Regions from separate parts of the Novosphingobium kaempferiae genome, predicted to be linked through region 1. Evidence: predicted binding sites of a transcription regulator. Region 1 holds the regulator's gene; each other region holds the start of a gene.
What was found. The regulator LexA, encoded in region 1, represses DNA repair genes until DNA is damaged. The targets are predictions, from matches to a motif close to GTTCCNCNCTTGTTCT.
Positions count from the first base shown of each region.

Region 2: recA (recombinase RecA) is a predicted target of LexA. The motif match lies at 1,926-1,941, and genes of this name have one in related genera.
Region 3: LO787_RS00775 (PA0069 family radical SAM protein) is a predicted target of LexA. The motif match lies at 2,023-2,038, and genes of this name have one in related genera.
Region 4: uvrA (excinuclease ABC subunit UvrA) is a predicted target of LexA. The motif match lies at 1,604-1,619, and genes of this name have one in related genera.

Region 1 covers NZ_CP089301.1:5,215,596-5,218,846, forward strand. Annotated here, with positions in the region: gene LO787_RS23660 (molybdopterin molybdotransferase MoeA) at 1-744, shown strand, start outside; gene lexA (transcriptional repressor LexA) at 846-1,538, shown strand; gene LO787_RS23670 (ComEC/Rec2 family competence protein) at 1,704-3,251, opposite strand, start outside.
Region 2 covers NZ_CP089301.1:214,859-218,109, reverse strand. Annotated here, with positions in the region: gene LO787_RS01045 (hybrid sensor histidine kinase/response regulator) at 1-1,894, shown strand, start outside; gene recA (recombinase RecA) at 2,017-3,087, shown strand.
Region 3 covers NZ_CP089301.1:151,256-154,506, forward strand. Annotated here, with positions in the region: gene LO787_RS00760 (NADP-dependent isocitrate dehydrogenase) at 1-211, shown strand, start outside; gene LO787_RS00765 (TauD/TfdA dioxygenase family protein) at 310-1,155, opposite strand; gene LO787_RS00770 (TetR/AcrR family transcriptional regulator) at 1,273-1,857, opposite strand; gene LO787_RS00775 (PA0069 family radical SAM protein) at 2,049-3,119, shown strand; gene LO787_RS00780 (enoyl-CoA hydratase/isomerase family protein) at 3,178-3,251, shown strand, end outside.
Region 4 covers NZ_CP089301.1:2,583,959-2,587,209, forward strand. Annotated here, with positions in the region: gene uvrA (excinuclease ABC subunit UvrA) at 1-1,592, opposite strand, end outside; gene LO787_RS11685 (hypothetical protein) at 1,854-2,486, shown strand; gene LO787_RS11690 (putative bifunctional diguanylate cyclase/phosphodiesterase) at 2,492-3,251, opposite strand, start outside.

The DNA.
Region 1 (3,251 bases):
GCCCTCGCCATCGCGGCAGGACACAAGTACCTGCCCGTATCCCGCAAGCCCCGCGTCGTCATCATCGACAGCGGCGACGAACTTGCTGCCGACCCGGAGCACTGCGCGCCTCACCAAATCCCCGCCAGTAACGGCGCGATGCTCCTGGCTTTGGCGGGTTCAACCGCCGTCGATGCCCGGCGGATCGGCCCGGTTCCCGATACGATCAAGGCCATTACCTCCACTTTCGAGGCATCGTCCGACGCCGACCTCATCGTAACCAGCGGCGGAGCATCGGTAGGCGATCACGACCTCATCCGTCCCGCTCTCGAACGATGGGGTGCCAGCATCGATTTCTGGCGCGTGGCGATCAAGCCGGGCAAACCCATTCTAGTGGCCACGCGCGACACAAATGGCCGCCGCCAGATCGTGCTTGGACTTCCCGGAAATCCGGTGTCGAGCTACGTCACCGCCTATCATTTCATGCTACCCATGCTCCGCGCGATGCTTGGCGCTGCACAGCCATTACCGATGCACTTCACGGCCTCGTTAGGCGAACCGTTGCGTGCCAACGGAAAGCGTCGCGAATTCTTGCGCGGATGGTGGAATGGGGAAACCGTCATCGCCAATCCCTTGCAGGACAGCGGCGCACTTTCCTCCATTGCGGCCAGCAATGTCCTTATCGACCGCGCCGCATTTGCCGAAGACGCGCGGGTGAACGACAAGGTTCAAATCTATCTGCTTCAGAATGGCGGTATTGCTTAAGATCGTTTCGATTCGTTGCTTGATTGTTCCCTCAATGTTCACTACCAGAACAAACAAGGTCAGGTTTTCCCTGGTCCGGAGGTTACGAAAAGGCAGCGACAATGTTGACGCGCAAGCAGCACGAATTGCTCCGGTTCATCCAGACGCGTCTCGAAGACAGCGGCATTTCCCCGAGCTTCGAGGAAATGAAGGAAGCACTCGATCTCAAGTCGAAATCGGGCGTTCACCGGCTGATTTCTGCGCTGGAGGAGCGCGGCTTCATCCGCCGCCTGCCCAATCGTGCCCGCGCCCTAGAAGTGCTGCGCCAACCCGACAATGCCGGGACGAAGCCCTCGCGCGCCACGGCCACTAACGACGACACCGGCATCGCGGCGATTCAGCCTGCGCGAAGCGCGCCGCAGCCTGCCAATGACGTCATCGAAATCCCGCTGCACGGCCGCATCGCTGCCGGCGTACCGATCGAGGCGCTGGAAGGGCAGTCCATGCTACCTGTTCCCGCTGCGCTTCTCGGATCAGGAGAACACTACGCGCTCGAGGTTTCCGGCGACTCGATGGTCGAAGCCGGTATTCTCGATGGCGACTTTGCACTTGTGAAGCGCACCAACTCGGCGCGCGACGGCGAAATCGTCGTGGCCCTCATCCGTGGTGAAGAAGCGACGCTGAAGTATCTCCGGCGCGAATCTGGCATGGTTCGGCTTGACCCGGCCAATGCCGCGTACGAGCCGCAGATCTACGGACCGGATGAAGTCGAGGTCCAGGGCAAGCTCGCCGGCCTGCTTCGTCGCTACAATTGAAGTTCATTTGCTGAAGCCTGTTCGACCCATAGGATGAACGGGCTTCAATCCCAATTGCTGCCGCAGGTGCTTTGCCTTCATGACCGGCAGTAGTGGTGCGGGCATATGGCTTGCCTTACCGCCCAAGCCTTATGACGGCATGATATGTCGAATTGGCCGCAAGGCCTAGCGATGCGCACGCTTAACTGCCGTGTTGGGCGCCGCCGTTCGCCACCAGCCATGTTCGCCTTGCGTCTGAGCCACGGTTTCGATGCGCTGGTCTTCGATATAAACGGCAAGGCCACCGGTCTCGGCCAGCGAAGCGCGGTCGGCTTTGAGCCATCGAGGCTGGCAACTGCGCGGCAGCCATCGGTCGGCGATGACGATGTCGCTATGCTCGCAGGCGGCGACCAGGGCGCGTTCAGGCACTGCATCGCGGCCACGGGACACGAGAAGGCGACGGGTGATGCCGGAACGCCTGATCTCCAGAGTGCAGAAGTCCCGGTTGCAGACGGCGCCCGGCCAGCGGTCGAGCGGCATTGGCTCGCCTTCCATGCCAGCTTGTTCCATGAGGTTGTCCCGCGCGTAACCGCTCGCGCCATCTCGCAGGACGAAGAGGCGGCCGCCTGCAGGATCGACCAGACCGACATGACGGCCATCACCTGAAATCAGGATATCGGCAGGTGGAGCCAGCGCCAGCAGCCCCGTGCCGATCAGTGCCGGTGGCAGGCCCAGCCAACGGATTTGGCCGCTCCACAGGCCCAGCCAGAGTCCCCCAGCCACGAACAGGAGGAAGGCACCCGTTCCCGAGGCCGGAAGGAGGTTCACGGCTCCGGGTCGGGATGCGAACCAGTGCGCCAGGCCGGTGAGCAGATCGATGGCATGGCCCGCCAGCCACCACATCGGCGCACCTGCCCCGACCACATCCAGCAGGAGCGCGGCGGCCAGCAGCGGCATGACGACGAATGTCGACAGCGGGATCGCCACGACATTGGCGATCGCCCCGTACACGCCCGCTCGGTGGAAGTGGTACAGGCCGATCGGCATGAGCGCGAGGTCGATCACCACGCCGGTCAGCAGGAGCAGCCCGACATGGCGCAGCCCGCGCATCGCCAAGCCCTCGCCACGGGGGCCGAGGAAGTGCCGCACCGGCTCGGACGTCGTGACGGCGGCAAGCGCCAGCACCGCGCCGAAGCTCATCTGGAAGCTCGGGCCGGTCACCGCCTCCGGCCACAACAGCATCACGCAAAAAGCCGCGACGGCCAGCATTCGCAGCGACAGCGGCTCGCGACCGAGCGCCATGGCAGCGAGTACGAGCAGTGCGCCTATGCATGAGCGGACGGTCGGCACTTCGGCGCCTGACAGGAGCGTATAACCCACCCCCGCCAGCGCCCCCGCCCCCGCCGCCAGCACCAGCAACCTGACCCGCAGCGCCAGCCAGGGAAACAGTGCGAGCACCCTGATGACGATCAGGTAGACCGCACCCACCATCGCGCTCACATGCAGCCCGCTGATCGAAAGCAGATGCGCCAGCCCCGAATCGCGCATCGCTTCGTCGTCGGATCTGGAAATGCCGCCCCGATCGCCCGTGACGAAGGCAGCGGCCATACCACCGCGCCGTTCGCCGATGCGCTCGCGTATATGATCGGTGAGCGACTGGCGCAGACCGGAAAGCCATGCGTCGTCGTCCATGCCCGGTTCGATGACTTCGATCTCCCCGATCGCCGAACCCGT
Region 2 (3,251 bases), 700 kb from region 1:
GGTAGGGGAACTCGTCGTGCAACTTGACGGCAAGCTCGGTCGCGGTCTTTCCAAGGCAGGAATTGCTGCGGCTCTCGTCGATCCCGATGGCACCATCCGTGCCGCCAGCGCCGGTTTCGCCATGCGCGCGACCGGTGATGCTCACGCTGACATGACCGGCGCCGATTTCGTCGCGCTGCTCAACCAGGAAGAGGGCGAACGCATCGGCTGGGCGCGCGACGGCGGGCGCGGCGGGGCGCTGGTGCTCTATCACGTCCCCGTCACCGACCCCGATCGCAGCGACGACGCCGATCCCAACACGACGCCTTCGCTCATGCTGGTGGTCGAGGCCTCGCACGGCATCGGCACGGGCGGCGGCGGTACCGGCTCGGCCCCGCATCTCGAAGCGCTGCTCAGCCAGCTTCCGCTTGGCCTCGCCATGGCGGATCGCGACGGACGCCTGCTCTTCGCCAACCCTGCCTTCATGCGTGCTGCGGGCCATGAAGGGCAGGAGCCGCCGACCTACCCGACCGACCTCGTCGTGAAGGAGGACAAGCGCGCGCTGTCCGAAGCTATCCGCCGCTTCGCGCAAGGCCCTGCCGCTGCGGGCGATCTCGCCATCCGATTGACCAGTCAGCCGGAGGATCCCGTTTCGCTCAGCCTCGCGGGTGTGCGTGGGCTGGGCGAGGCGGCGGTGCTGCTCGGCCTGACCGATACTTCGGAAGAAATGCGCCTCAAGCGGCAGGTCGCACAGGCCACCAAGATGCAGGCTGTCGGCCAGCTTGCGGGCGGTGTGGCGCATGACTTCAACAACGTGCTCACCGCGATCCTCGGCACCTGCGACCTCATGCTGATGCGCCATACGCCGGGCGATTCGGACTACGACGACATCCAGCAGATCCGTGCCAACTCCAACCGCGCGGCCTCGCTGACCCGCCAGCTACTCGCCTTCTCGCGTCAGCAGACCCTGCGTCCCGAGGTATTGCAGCTTCCTGACGTGGTGGCGGATGTATCGCAGATGCTGCGCCGCCTGATCGGCGAGAAGATCCAGCTTTCGGTCACGCATGACCGCGATCTCGGCCCCGTCCGCGCAGACCCGACGCAGCTGGAACAGGTCATCGTCAATCTCTGTGTCAATGCGCGCGACGCCATGCAATCGCGCGGTGACGGCTCCGGTCGCCTGGCGCTGGCCACCCGCCGCGTCACCACCACCGACGTGCGCGCCATGCGCTCGGAGATCATCCCGGCGGGCGAGTACACCGCGCTTATCGTCGAGGATACCGGCGGTGGCATCCCCCCCGAAATCCTCGGCAAGATCTTCGAGCCGTTTTTCACGACGAAGGAACAGGGCAAGGGCACCGGCCTTGGCCTCTCGACCGTCTACGGCATCGTCAAGCAGTCCGGCGGTTTCATCTTCGCTGAGAGCGAAGTGGGCAAGGGGACGCGCTTCACCGTCTACCTTCCTGTCCATCATGCCGCACCCGGCAGCGTCGCCGAGAAGGCGATCACCGCACCCGAACCTCCACCGACGCAATGGGCGGGCGGCGGCTCGATCCTGCTGGTCGAGGACGAGGATCCTGTCCGCATCGTCGCCGAACGCGCGCTCACCCGGCAGGGCTATCAGGTCACCTGCGCCCGCGATGGCGAGGAGGGGCTGGAACTGGTGCAGGAGGGCGGGAAGTTCGACCTCGTCGTCTCGGACGTGGTCATGCCGACGCTCGACGGTCCTGCGATGGCGCGCGAGATTCGCCGCTTCGCCCCTGACCTGCCGGTGCTGTTCATGTCGGGCTACGCCGAGGAGCAGTTGCGCAAGCAGATCGGCATCGCCAACGCATGGTTCATGCCCAAACCGTTTTCGGTCCAGCAACTCTCTGAAAAAGTCGGGGAAGTTCTGGCACGTACCGCCCAAGGCTGATTCTGCCGTTAAAAAACGGAAATTTGCCGAAGTTCCCCTCTTGTTCACGTAGAACGAAGCAAGTACACAGCTTCGCATGACGTTGACCTTTCCGGTCACGCCGGTAGCAGGAGGGTAGTGACATGGCTGCTCAGCTCAAGCTGATCCAGGAAGGCAAGGAAAAGGACGCAATGGACCGTCAGAAGGCGCTCGAAGCCGCACTCGCGCAGATCGACCGTGCGTTCGGCAAGGGCTCTGCGATGAAGCTGGGCTCGAAGGAGACCATGCAGGTCGAGGCCATCTCGACCGGCTCGCTCGGGCTTGACATCGCACTCGGTGTCGGTGGCCTGCCGCGTGGCCGCGTGATCGAGATCTACGGTCCGGAAAGCTCGGGCAAGACCACGCTGGCGCTGCACTGCATCGCCGAAGCGCAGAAGACCGGCGGCACCGCGGCCTTCATCGACGCCGAGCACGCGCTCGATCCGGTCTACGCCAAGAAGCTGGGCGTCAACATCGACGAACTGATCGTCTCGCAGCCGGATACGGGCGAGCAGGCGCTGGAGATCACCGACACGCTGGTCCGCTCGAACGCGATCGACGTGCTGGTGGTCGACTCGGTCGCCGCGCTGGTTCCCCGCGCCGAAATCGAAGGCGAGATGGGCGACAGCCACGTCGGTCTCCAGGCCCGCCTGATGAGCCAGTCGCTGCGCAAGCTGACCGGCTCGATCAGCCGTTCGCGCTGCATGGTGATCTTCATCAACCAGTTGCGCATGAAGATCGGCGTCATGTACGGCAACCCGGAGACGACCACGGGCGGCAACGCGCTCAAGTTCTACGCTTCGGTCCGCCTCGACATCCGCCGCACCGGCGCGATCAAGGACCGCGACGAGGTCGTCGGCAACGCCACTCGCGTGAAGATCGTCAAGAACAAGGTGGCCCCGCCGTTCAAGCAGGTCGAATTCGACATCATGTACGGCGAAGGCGTCTCGAAGATTGGCGAGATCCTCGACCTCGGCGTCAAGGCCGGGCTCGTCGAGAAGTCGGGCGCATGGTTCAGCTACGATTCGATTCGCATCGGCCAGGGGCGTGAGAACGCCAAGACCTACCTCAAGACCAACCCCGAAGTCTGCGACCGCCTCGAAAAGGCGATCCGCGCCAAGACGGAAGGTCTGGCCGAGGAGATGATGGTCGGGCCTTCCGAGGACGACGATTGATCGAGCTTGAAGCCCCGGCAGGAATGTCGGGGCTTTTTGTTTGAAGGGTAAGTCGAAGGAGAGGGTCGACGCCCTCGCGGTGTCGTGCCCTTCAGTCTTCGCGGTTGTGGTTCAGAGGTGAAGCAAGGCGAGCACGGCACCCGCCATGGTGACGGCGGTGCCGA
Region 3 (3,251 bases), 630 kb from region 1:
CCTCGCCTATCGCGGCAAGTTCGATAACACCCCGGACGTCGTGAAGTTCGCCGAGACCGTCGAGCGCATCTGCATCGAGACCGTCGAGAGCGGCAAGATGACCAAGGACCTCGCGCTGCTGATCGGTCCCGACCAGAACTGGATGACCACCGAGCAGTTCTTCGAGGCGATCGTCGAGAACCTCGAAGCGGAAATGGCCACCTGGGCCTGATCCTTCGGTCAGTTCGATAAGAAAGGCCCGCCTCTCAGACGAGAGGCGGGCCTTTTCTTTTATTCCTCCCCGAGCAAGCTCGGGGAGGAATTGGATGCTCACTCGAACGTCCAGGGCTCCTCGCCCTCCAGCTTGGTGCGATGCATCATGCGACCGCAGGTGGGATCGTAGGCTTCGGCACGGTGCATGGTGCCGGTGTTGTCCCAGATCACCAGATCGCCCACTTCCCATTCATGGCTGTAGGTGAACTCCGGCCCCGTCGCCCATTCGCGAAGGCCATGGATGATCCGCGCGCTTTCGAGGTGGTCGACGCCCTGAACGTGGTGGCAGGTGCAGCCCAGCACCAGCGACTTGCGGCCGGAGGCGTGCTTCCACACCAGCGGCAGCACTTTCTCGCCGATGCCCTGCATGATCTTCAGCTTGGCGAGGCTCGGTTCCGGTTCGTAGTAGAACAGCGATGCCCATGGCCCATGCAGCACGCGCAGGTCGTCGTAGTAGGCCTTGTCCTCGTCAGAGAGGTCTTCGTAGGCCGCGTAGGTATTCGAGAAGCCGGTGTTGCCGGTCCCTTTGGGGCTCGGCACCTTGCATGACAGCAGCGAGGCGAGGATCGGCACCTCGTTGCGAGTGCCGTCGATGTGCCAGTAGAGCGAGCCCTTGAGATACTCGGCGCTCGCCGGGTTCTCCTTCACGTCGAGGGTGATCTTGCTCGGCCCGCCGTCCGGCCCCTCGGGTGCATAGGCGCCAAGCGTCTTGGTGAAGGCGATCTGCTCGGCGTCGTCGAAATTGATCTGCGGGAAGACGAGGATGCCGCGCGCTTCCAGTTCCTCGCGGAGCTGCGCGGCGATTTCGCCCGACAGCAGTTCTTCCTTCGAGTTGAGGATGCGGCTGCCGATCTTCGGCTTGATGTGCTCGGCCCGCATCTGGACCGTTGTGGCGACCGTCATGGAAATCTCCCGTTTGGCGGCGTGAGAACGCTGTTACCCCGTTCTCCGCCAAAGCCTCGGAAGAAGCAAGCTGATCGACCGTTCAGCGCGCCAGACAGCGCCGCCGCGGTATGCCCGTCAGCGCGGCGCCAGCTTGTCCAGCCAGCCCTCGACGATGCGGATCGCCTCGGCATGGCCGGTGCTCACGCCCAGCCCCTGCTCCATGACGATGGCGCGGCCGATCCCTGCAAGAACGAGGCTGAGCCCCGCCGGGTCGAAGCCTTCCAGCCGCTGGATCCGGTCGCCGAGCATGGCGGTGAAGATTTCCACCTGACGGCTGCGCATCTCTTCGCTGTGCTGCGCCATGTAGTCGCGCACGGCGGGCCGGTGGTTTGCCAGAGCCATGAATTCCAGCGCCATGGCAACGCGGCTGGTGTCGATGAAGAAGCCCCACAGCGCGCGCAGCGGATCGTCGGAAGCCAGCGCCTCGGCGATCATGCGGTCGCTCTGCGCCGCGCCCTGCCGCGAGACTTCGACCAGCAGGTCGTCGGTGGTGGGGAAATAGTAATGCACCAGCGAGGGCTTGAGTCCCGCCCGTGCAGCGACGCGCCGCGTGCTGACGGAAGCGTAGCCCTCGTCCCGGATCAACTGGTTGGTGGCCTCGACGATGACCGCCCGCGTCGCGGACGTCTCGGCTCCGACCCTGCGCACTGCGCCTGCCATGAACTATTCCCCTTTCGAGCCCGCCTAGGGGGGCGGGGACGCAAGATCAACCGTGCTCCCCAACTCTTCGTCATTGCGAGCGCAGCGAAGCAATCCAGCGGCACGCATAGAACTGGATTGCTTCGCTTCGCTCGCAATGACGAGCGATGGCATCGGTTGACTTTTGTTCCTATTTTGTTCACGTCGAGTCCATGGACGCGATCAAGGGCAGAGGAGCAGTCAGCGGCGCCGCGAGCACGCGCTTCAACCTGCTCGTGCGGGAAGTGGACGGGGACTGGCTCGACGCGGCGGAGGCCGTCGACGGCCCTGCCCGCCATCCCGCCACCACCGTGACCGAGGAGCATCCACGCTCGATCCTCTCATTCAACAAGTCGCCCGACGTGCCGTTCGACCGTTCGGTGAACGCCTATCGCGGGTGCGAGCACGGCTGCATCTACTGCTTCGCGCGGCCCACGCACGCCTATCACGACCTCTCCCCCGGCCTCGATTTCGAGACGAAGCTGTTCGCCAAGCCCAATGCCGCGAAGCTGCTGCGCGAGACACTGGCGAAGTCCAGCTATCGCCCCGCGCCGATCGCGATGGGCACCAACACCGATCCCTACCAGCCGATCGAGGGACGCTATCGCATCACCCGCGAAGTGCTCGAACTGTGCCTCGAAGTGGGCCATCCGGTGACGATCACCACCAAGTCAGATCGCGTGCTGCGCGACCTCGACCTGCTGGAGCAGCTGGCCGCACGCAACCTCACGCATGTCGGCATATCGATAACGAGCCTCGACCCGGTGCTGTCGCAGAAGCTGGAGCCCCGCGCGGCTTCCCCGGCCAAGCGGATGGCGGCGCTCGGGCGGCTGGCGGCGGCGGGGGTGCCCGCGCATGTCTCCATCGCGCCGGTCATCCCCTCGATCACCGACAGCTTCATGGAGGCGATCATGGAGGACGCCGCCGCGCGCAGCATCCGCTCCGCATCGTGGCTCGTGATCCGCCTGCCGCACGAAGTCGCCCCGTTGTTCCGCGAATGGCTGGACGCCCATTTTCCCGAGCGGGCGGGGAAGGTCATGGCGACGATCCGCTCTATCCGGGGCGGACGGGACAACGACCCGAACTTCGGCACCCGCATGAGGCCCGAAGGCGTCTGGGCCGACCTCTTCCGCCGCCGCTTCCGCGTCGCCGCAGCGAGGCTGGGCTTCGAGCGGCCGAGCGTCGCGCTGGACTGCTCGCAGTTCCGCCGTCCCTCTGTCGACGGGCAACTCTCGCTGCTGTGAGCAAGCGGGGCTGCCCTTCGGTCATTGCGCCGGGGCGGCTGCGGCCTATCGTGGACAGATGACTGACGCCCCTATCCTGATCGAGCGCCGCGACGCGGTGGAGATCGTCTCGCTCAACCGCCCTCAGGCGCT
Region 4 (3,251 bases), 2.6 Mb from region 1:
CCCGAGAGGCCCGAGCCGATCTGGCTGGCGAGGCGGATGCGCTGGCTCTCGCCGCCGGACAGGGTGCCCGAGGTGCGGTCGAGGTTGAGGTAGTCGAGCCCGACGTTGTTGAGGAAGCCGAGGCGCTCGTTGATCTCCTTGAGGATGGCGCGGGCGATCTGCTGCTGCTGGCTGGTGAGCTTGCCCTCCAGCTCGCCGAACCACCTGAACCCGTCCGCCACCGAGAGGCGCGCGGCGTCGGCGATGTCGCTGCCGGCGATCTTGACCGAGAGCGCCTCGGGCTTGAGGCGCTTGCCGTCGCAGGTCTCGCACGGCTGCGCGGTCTGGAACTTGGCCAGTTCCTCGCGCGTCCAGGCGCTGTCGGTCTGCACCATGCGGCGGTTGAGGTTGCCGATGACGCCCTCGAACGCCTTGTTGACGGTGTATTCCTTCTTCCCGTCCTTGAAGGTCAGCGGGACCGCCTTGCCGCCGGTGCCGTAGAGGATCACCAGCTTCACCTCGCCGGGCAGCTCGTCCCACGGCGTCGTCAGCGCGAAGCCGAAGTGCGCGGCGAGGCTGGAGAGCACCTGCATGTAATAGGGGCTCGGCGGGTTGGACTTGGCCCAGGGCACGATGGCGCCCTGCTTGAGCGAGAGGTGCTCGTTCGGGACGACCAGCTGCGGGTCGAACAGCAGCTTCTCACCCAGACCGTCACAGGCCGGGCACGCGCCCTGCGGGGCGTTGAACGAGAACAGGCGCGGCTCGATCTCCTCGATGGTGAAGCCGCTGACGGGGCAGGCGAACTTCTCCGAGAAGACGATGCGGTTGGCGGGCAGGCCGGCGCCTTTCAGGTTCTTGCCCTGCCCTTCCTCTTCACGGCCCGGCACGTTGCCGTCGGCCATGTCGGCATAGGCCAGCCCCTCGGCCAGCTTGAGCGCCTGTTCGAAGCTGTCGGCAAGGCGGGTCTGGATGCCCTGCTTCACCGCGATGCGGTCCACCACGACCTCGATGTCGTGCTTGAACTTCTTGTCGAGCGCGGGTGCATCCTCGATCGCGTAGAACTCGCCGTCGATGCGCACGCGGGTGTAGCCCGCCTTCTGCCACTCGGCGAGTTCCTTGCGGTATTCGCCCTTGCGGCCCCGCACCACCGGGGCGAGCAGGTAGAGGCGCGTGCCCTCGGGCAGCGCCATCACCCGGTCGACCATGTTGGAGACGGTCTGCGCCTCGATCGGCAGGCCGGTGGCGGGCGAGTAGGGCACGCCGACGCGCGCCCACAGGAGGCGCATGTAGTCCCAGATCTCGGTGACGGTCGCCACCGTCGAGCGCGGGTTGCGGCTGGTGGTCTTCTGCTCGATCGAGATCGCGGGCGAGAGGCCGTCGATATGCTCGACATCCGGCTTCTGCATCATCTCGAGGAACTGGCGCGCATAGGCGCTGAGGCTTTCCACGTAGCGGCGCTGGCCCTCGGCATAGATCGTATCGAACGCCAGGCTCGACTTGCCCGAGCCCGAGAGGCCGGTGATGACGATCAGCTTCTCACGCGGGAGCGCGATGTCGAAGCCCTTGAGGTTATGCTCGCGCGCGCCGCGCACGGTGATGTGGGTGAGACTCATGGGAAGGCTGTGTTCCAGATTTGTTCGCACGCTTCAAGAGGCGCGGCGCGGGTTTTGCCGTAGATGGGGTGCGATGCGGCATAGGCAAGCCTTGCGGGGCGCGAGCAGCGCGACTGCCACGGCCCGCGACCTTCCTTCGAGACTTTGATTTCGGAAAAAGTACCTACTTCGGGCTCACCCCTGAAATAGCGCCACACATCTTCTCATTTAAGCTGGAAATACTTTTTAGTATGATCGCGAAAATAGGATTCGGAGCCCAACATGCCAAGTATCGCTGACCGAAAGCGTTTACAACGAGCCACCAACGCCGCTGCAAAATCAAAATCTAAAGGTATATCATTGGAAGGCGGTGGAAATTTTCACGAAGATGGCATTCAGATAGTTGCCGGGGTTTTGAACCTTCTGACCTTTGAATACATCGCCAGCGCTCGGGAGCGAGATGACCTTTCGCGCCTGCTTCCACAAATATCATCAGCCATGCCAGCAGACGGAGGTGTCCTCGTCATTCGCTTCGTCGGCGAAAGATCGGACCCGTCGGGCGGACTGTTCTATGAATATATCGGGCTGCGGATCGGTCCATCAGGCTACAGCGCAGCCGATGCCATCTATACCTATGAACGAAACAAGTCGGCGGCAGAAAAGGAGCCAAGCGCTCGATCCCCCGACATGTGCTTTCCCGAAGATGTGGCTCCAAAATCACCCAGCGCCGGAGCCACGATTTCGGCCGCTCCCAAAGGCATGGACTTCCAGTACGAAAAAGAATTCGCCGACAAATATTACCAGTATCAGGCAAAATCCTCAAAAAACCTGAGAGATGCAGCCAGGATAACGATCGGGAATTACATCTTCATTGACAGGAAGATGCTGGACCAAATTCGCAACAACCGTCATTGACCCCCTCACGCCCGCCGGGATGCGCGCACCCGCCGGTGTCCGTTGTGGCCGATATCGTGGCTGGCATTCCAGCCGTCGACCCAGCCGCGCACGTCCTCGTAGGGCATCGGGCGGCAGATGCCGTAGCCCTGCCCGCAGGTGCAGCCCATCGCGACGAGCATCGCCTGCGTCTCATTGTCCTCCACGCCCTCGGCCACCAGCGGGATGCCGAGGCTGTCGCACAGCACCACCAGCGACGTCACCAGCGACTGGTCGAAGCGGTTCTCGGTGAAGCGCGCGATGTAGGAACGGTCGATCTTGATCTCGCTCACCGCGAATTCGCGCAAGTAGCCGAACGAGGTGAAGCCCGCGCCGAAATCGTCGATGGACAGCGATATGCCGTGGTCCTGCAACTGCTCGATCACCCGCTTGGCCTGCGAGGGGTGGGCGATCAGCGCGGTCTCGGTCAGTTCCAGCACCACGCGGGCGGGATCGACGTCGTGCCTGCGGATCGCCTCGACCACATGGGCGACGAAGCCCGGCCGCTCCAGCATCCGTGCCGAGACGTTGATGGCGATGCCCGCGCCATCGAGGCCCTTCTCCAGCCGCGCGTACTGCCCCAGCACGGTGTCGAGGCTGAGGTAGGTGAAGTCTTCCAGCAGGTGCGACTGTTCGACCGTCTCGATCAGCGCATCGGCAGGGACCGGCCCGGTGTCCGGATGGGTCCAGCGCACCAGCGCCTCGAAGCCGAGCACGCGGCCCGAACGCATGTCCACCTTGGGCTGC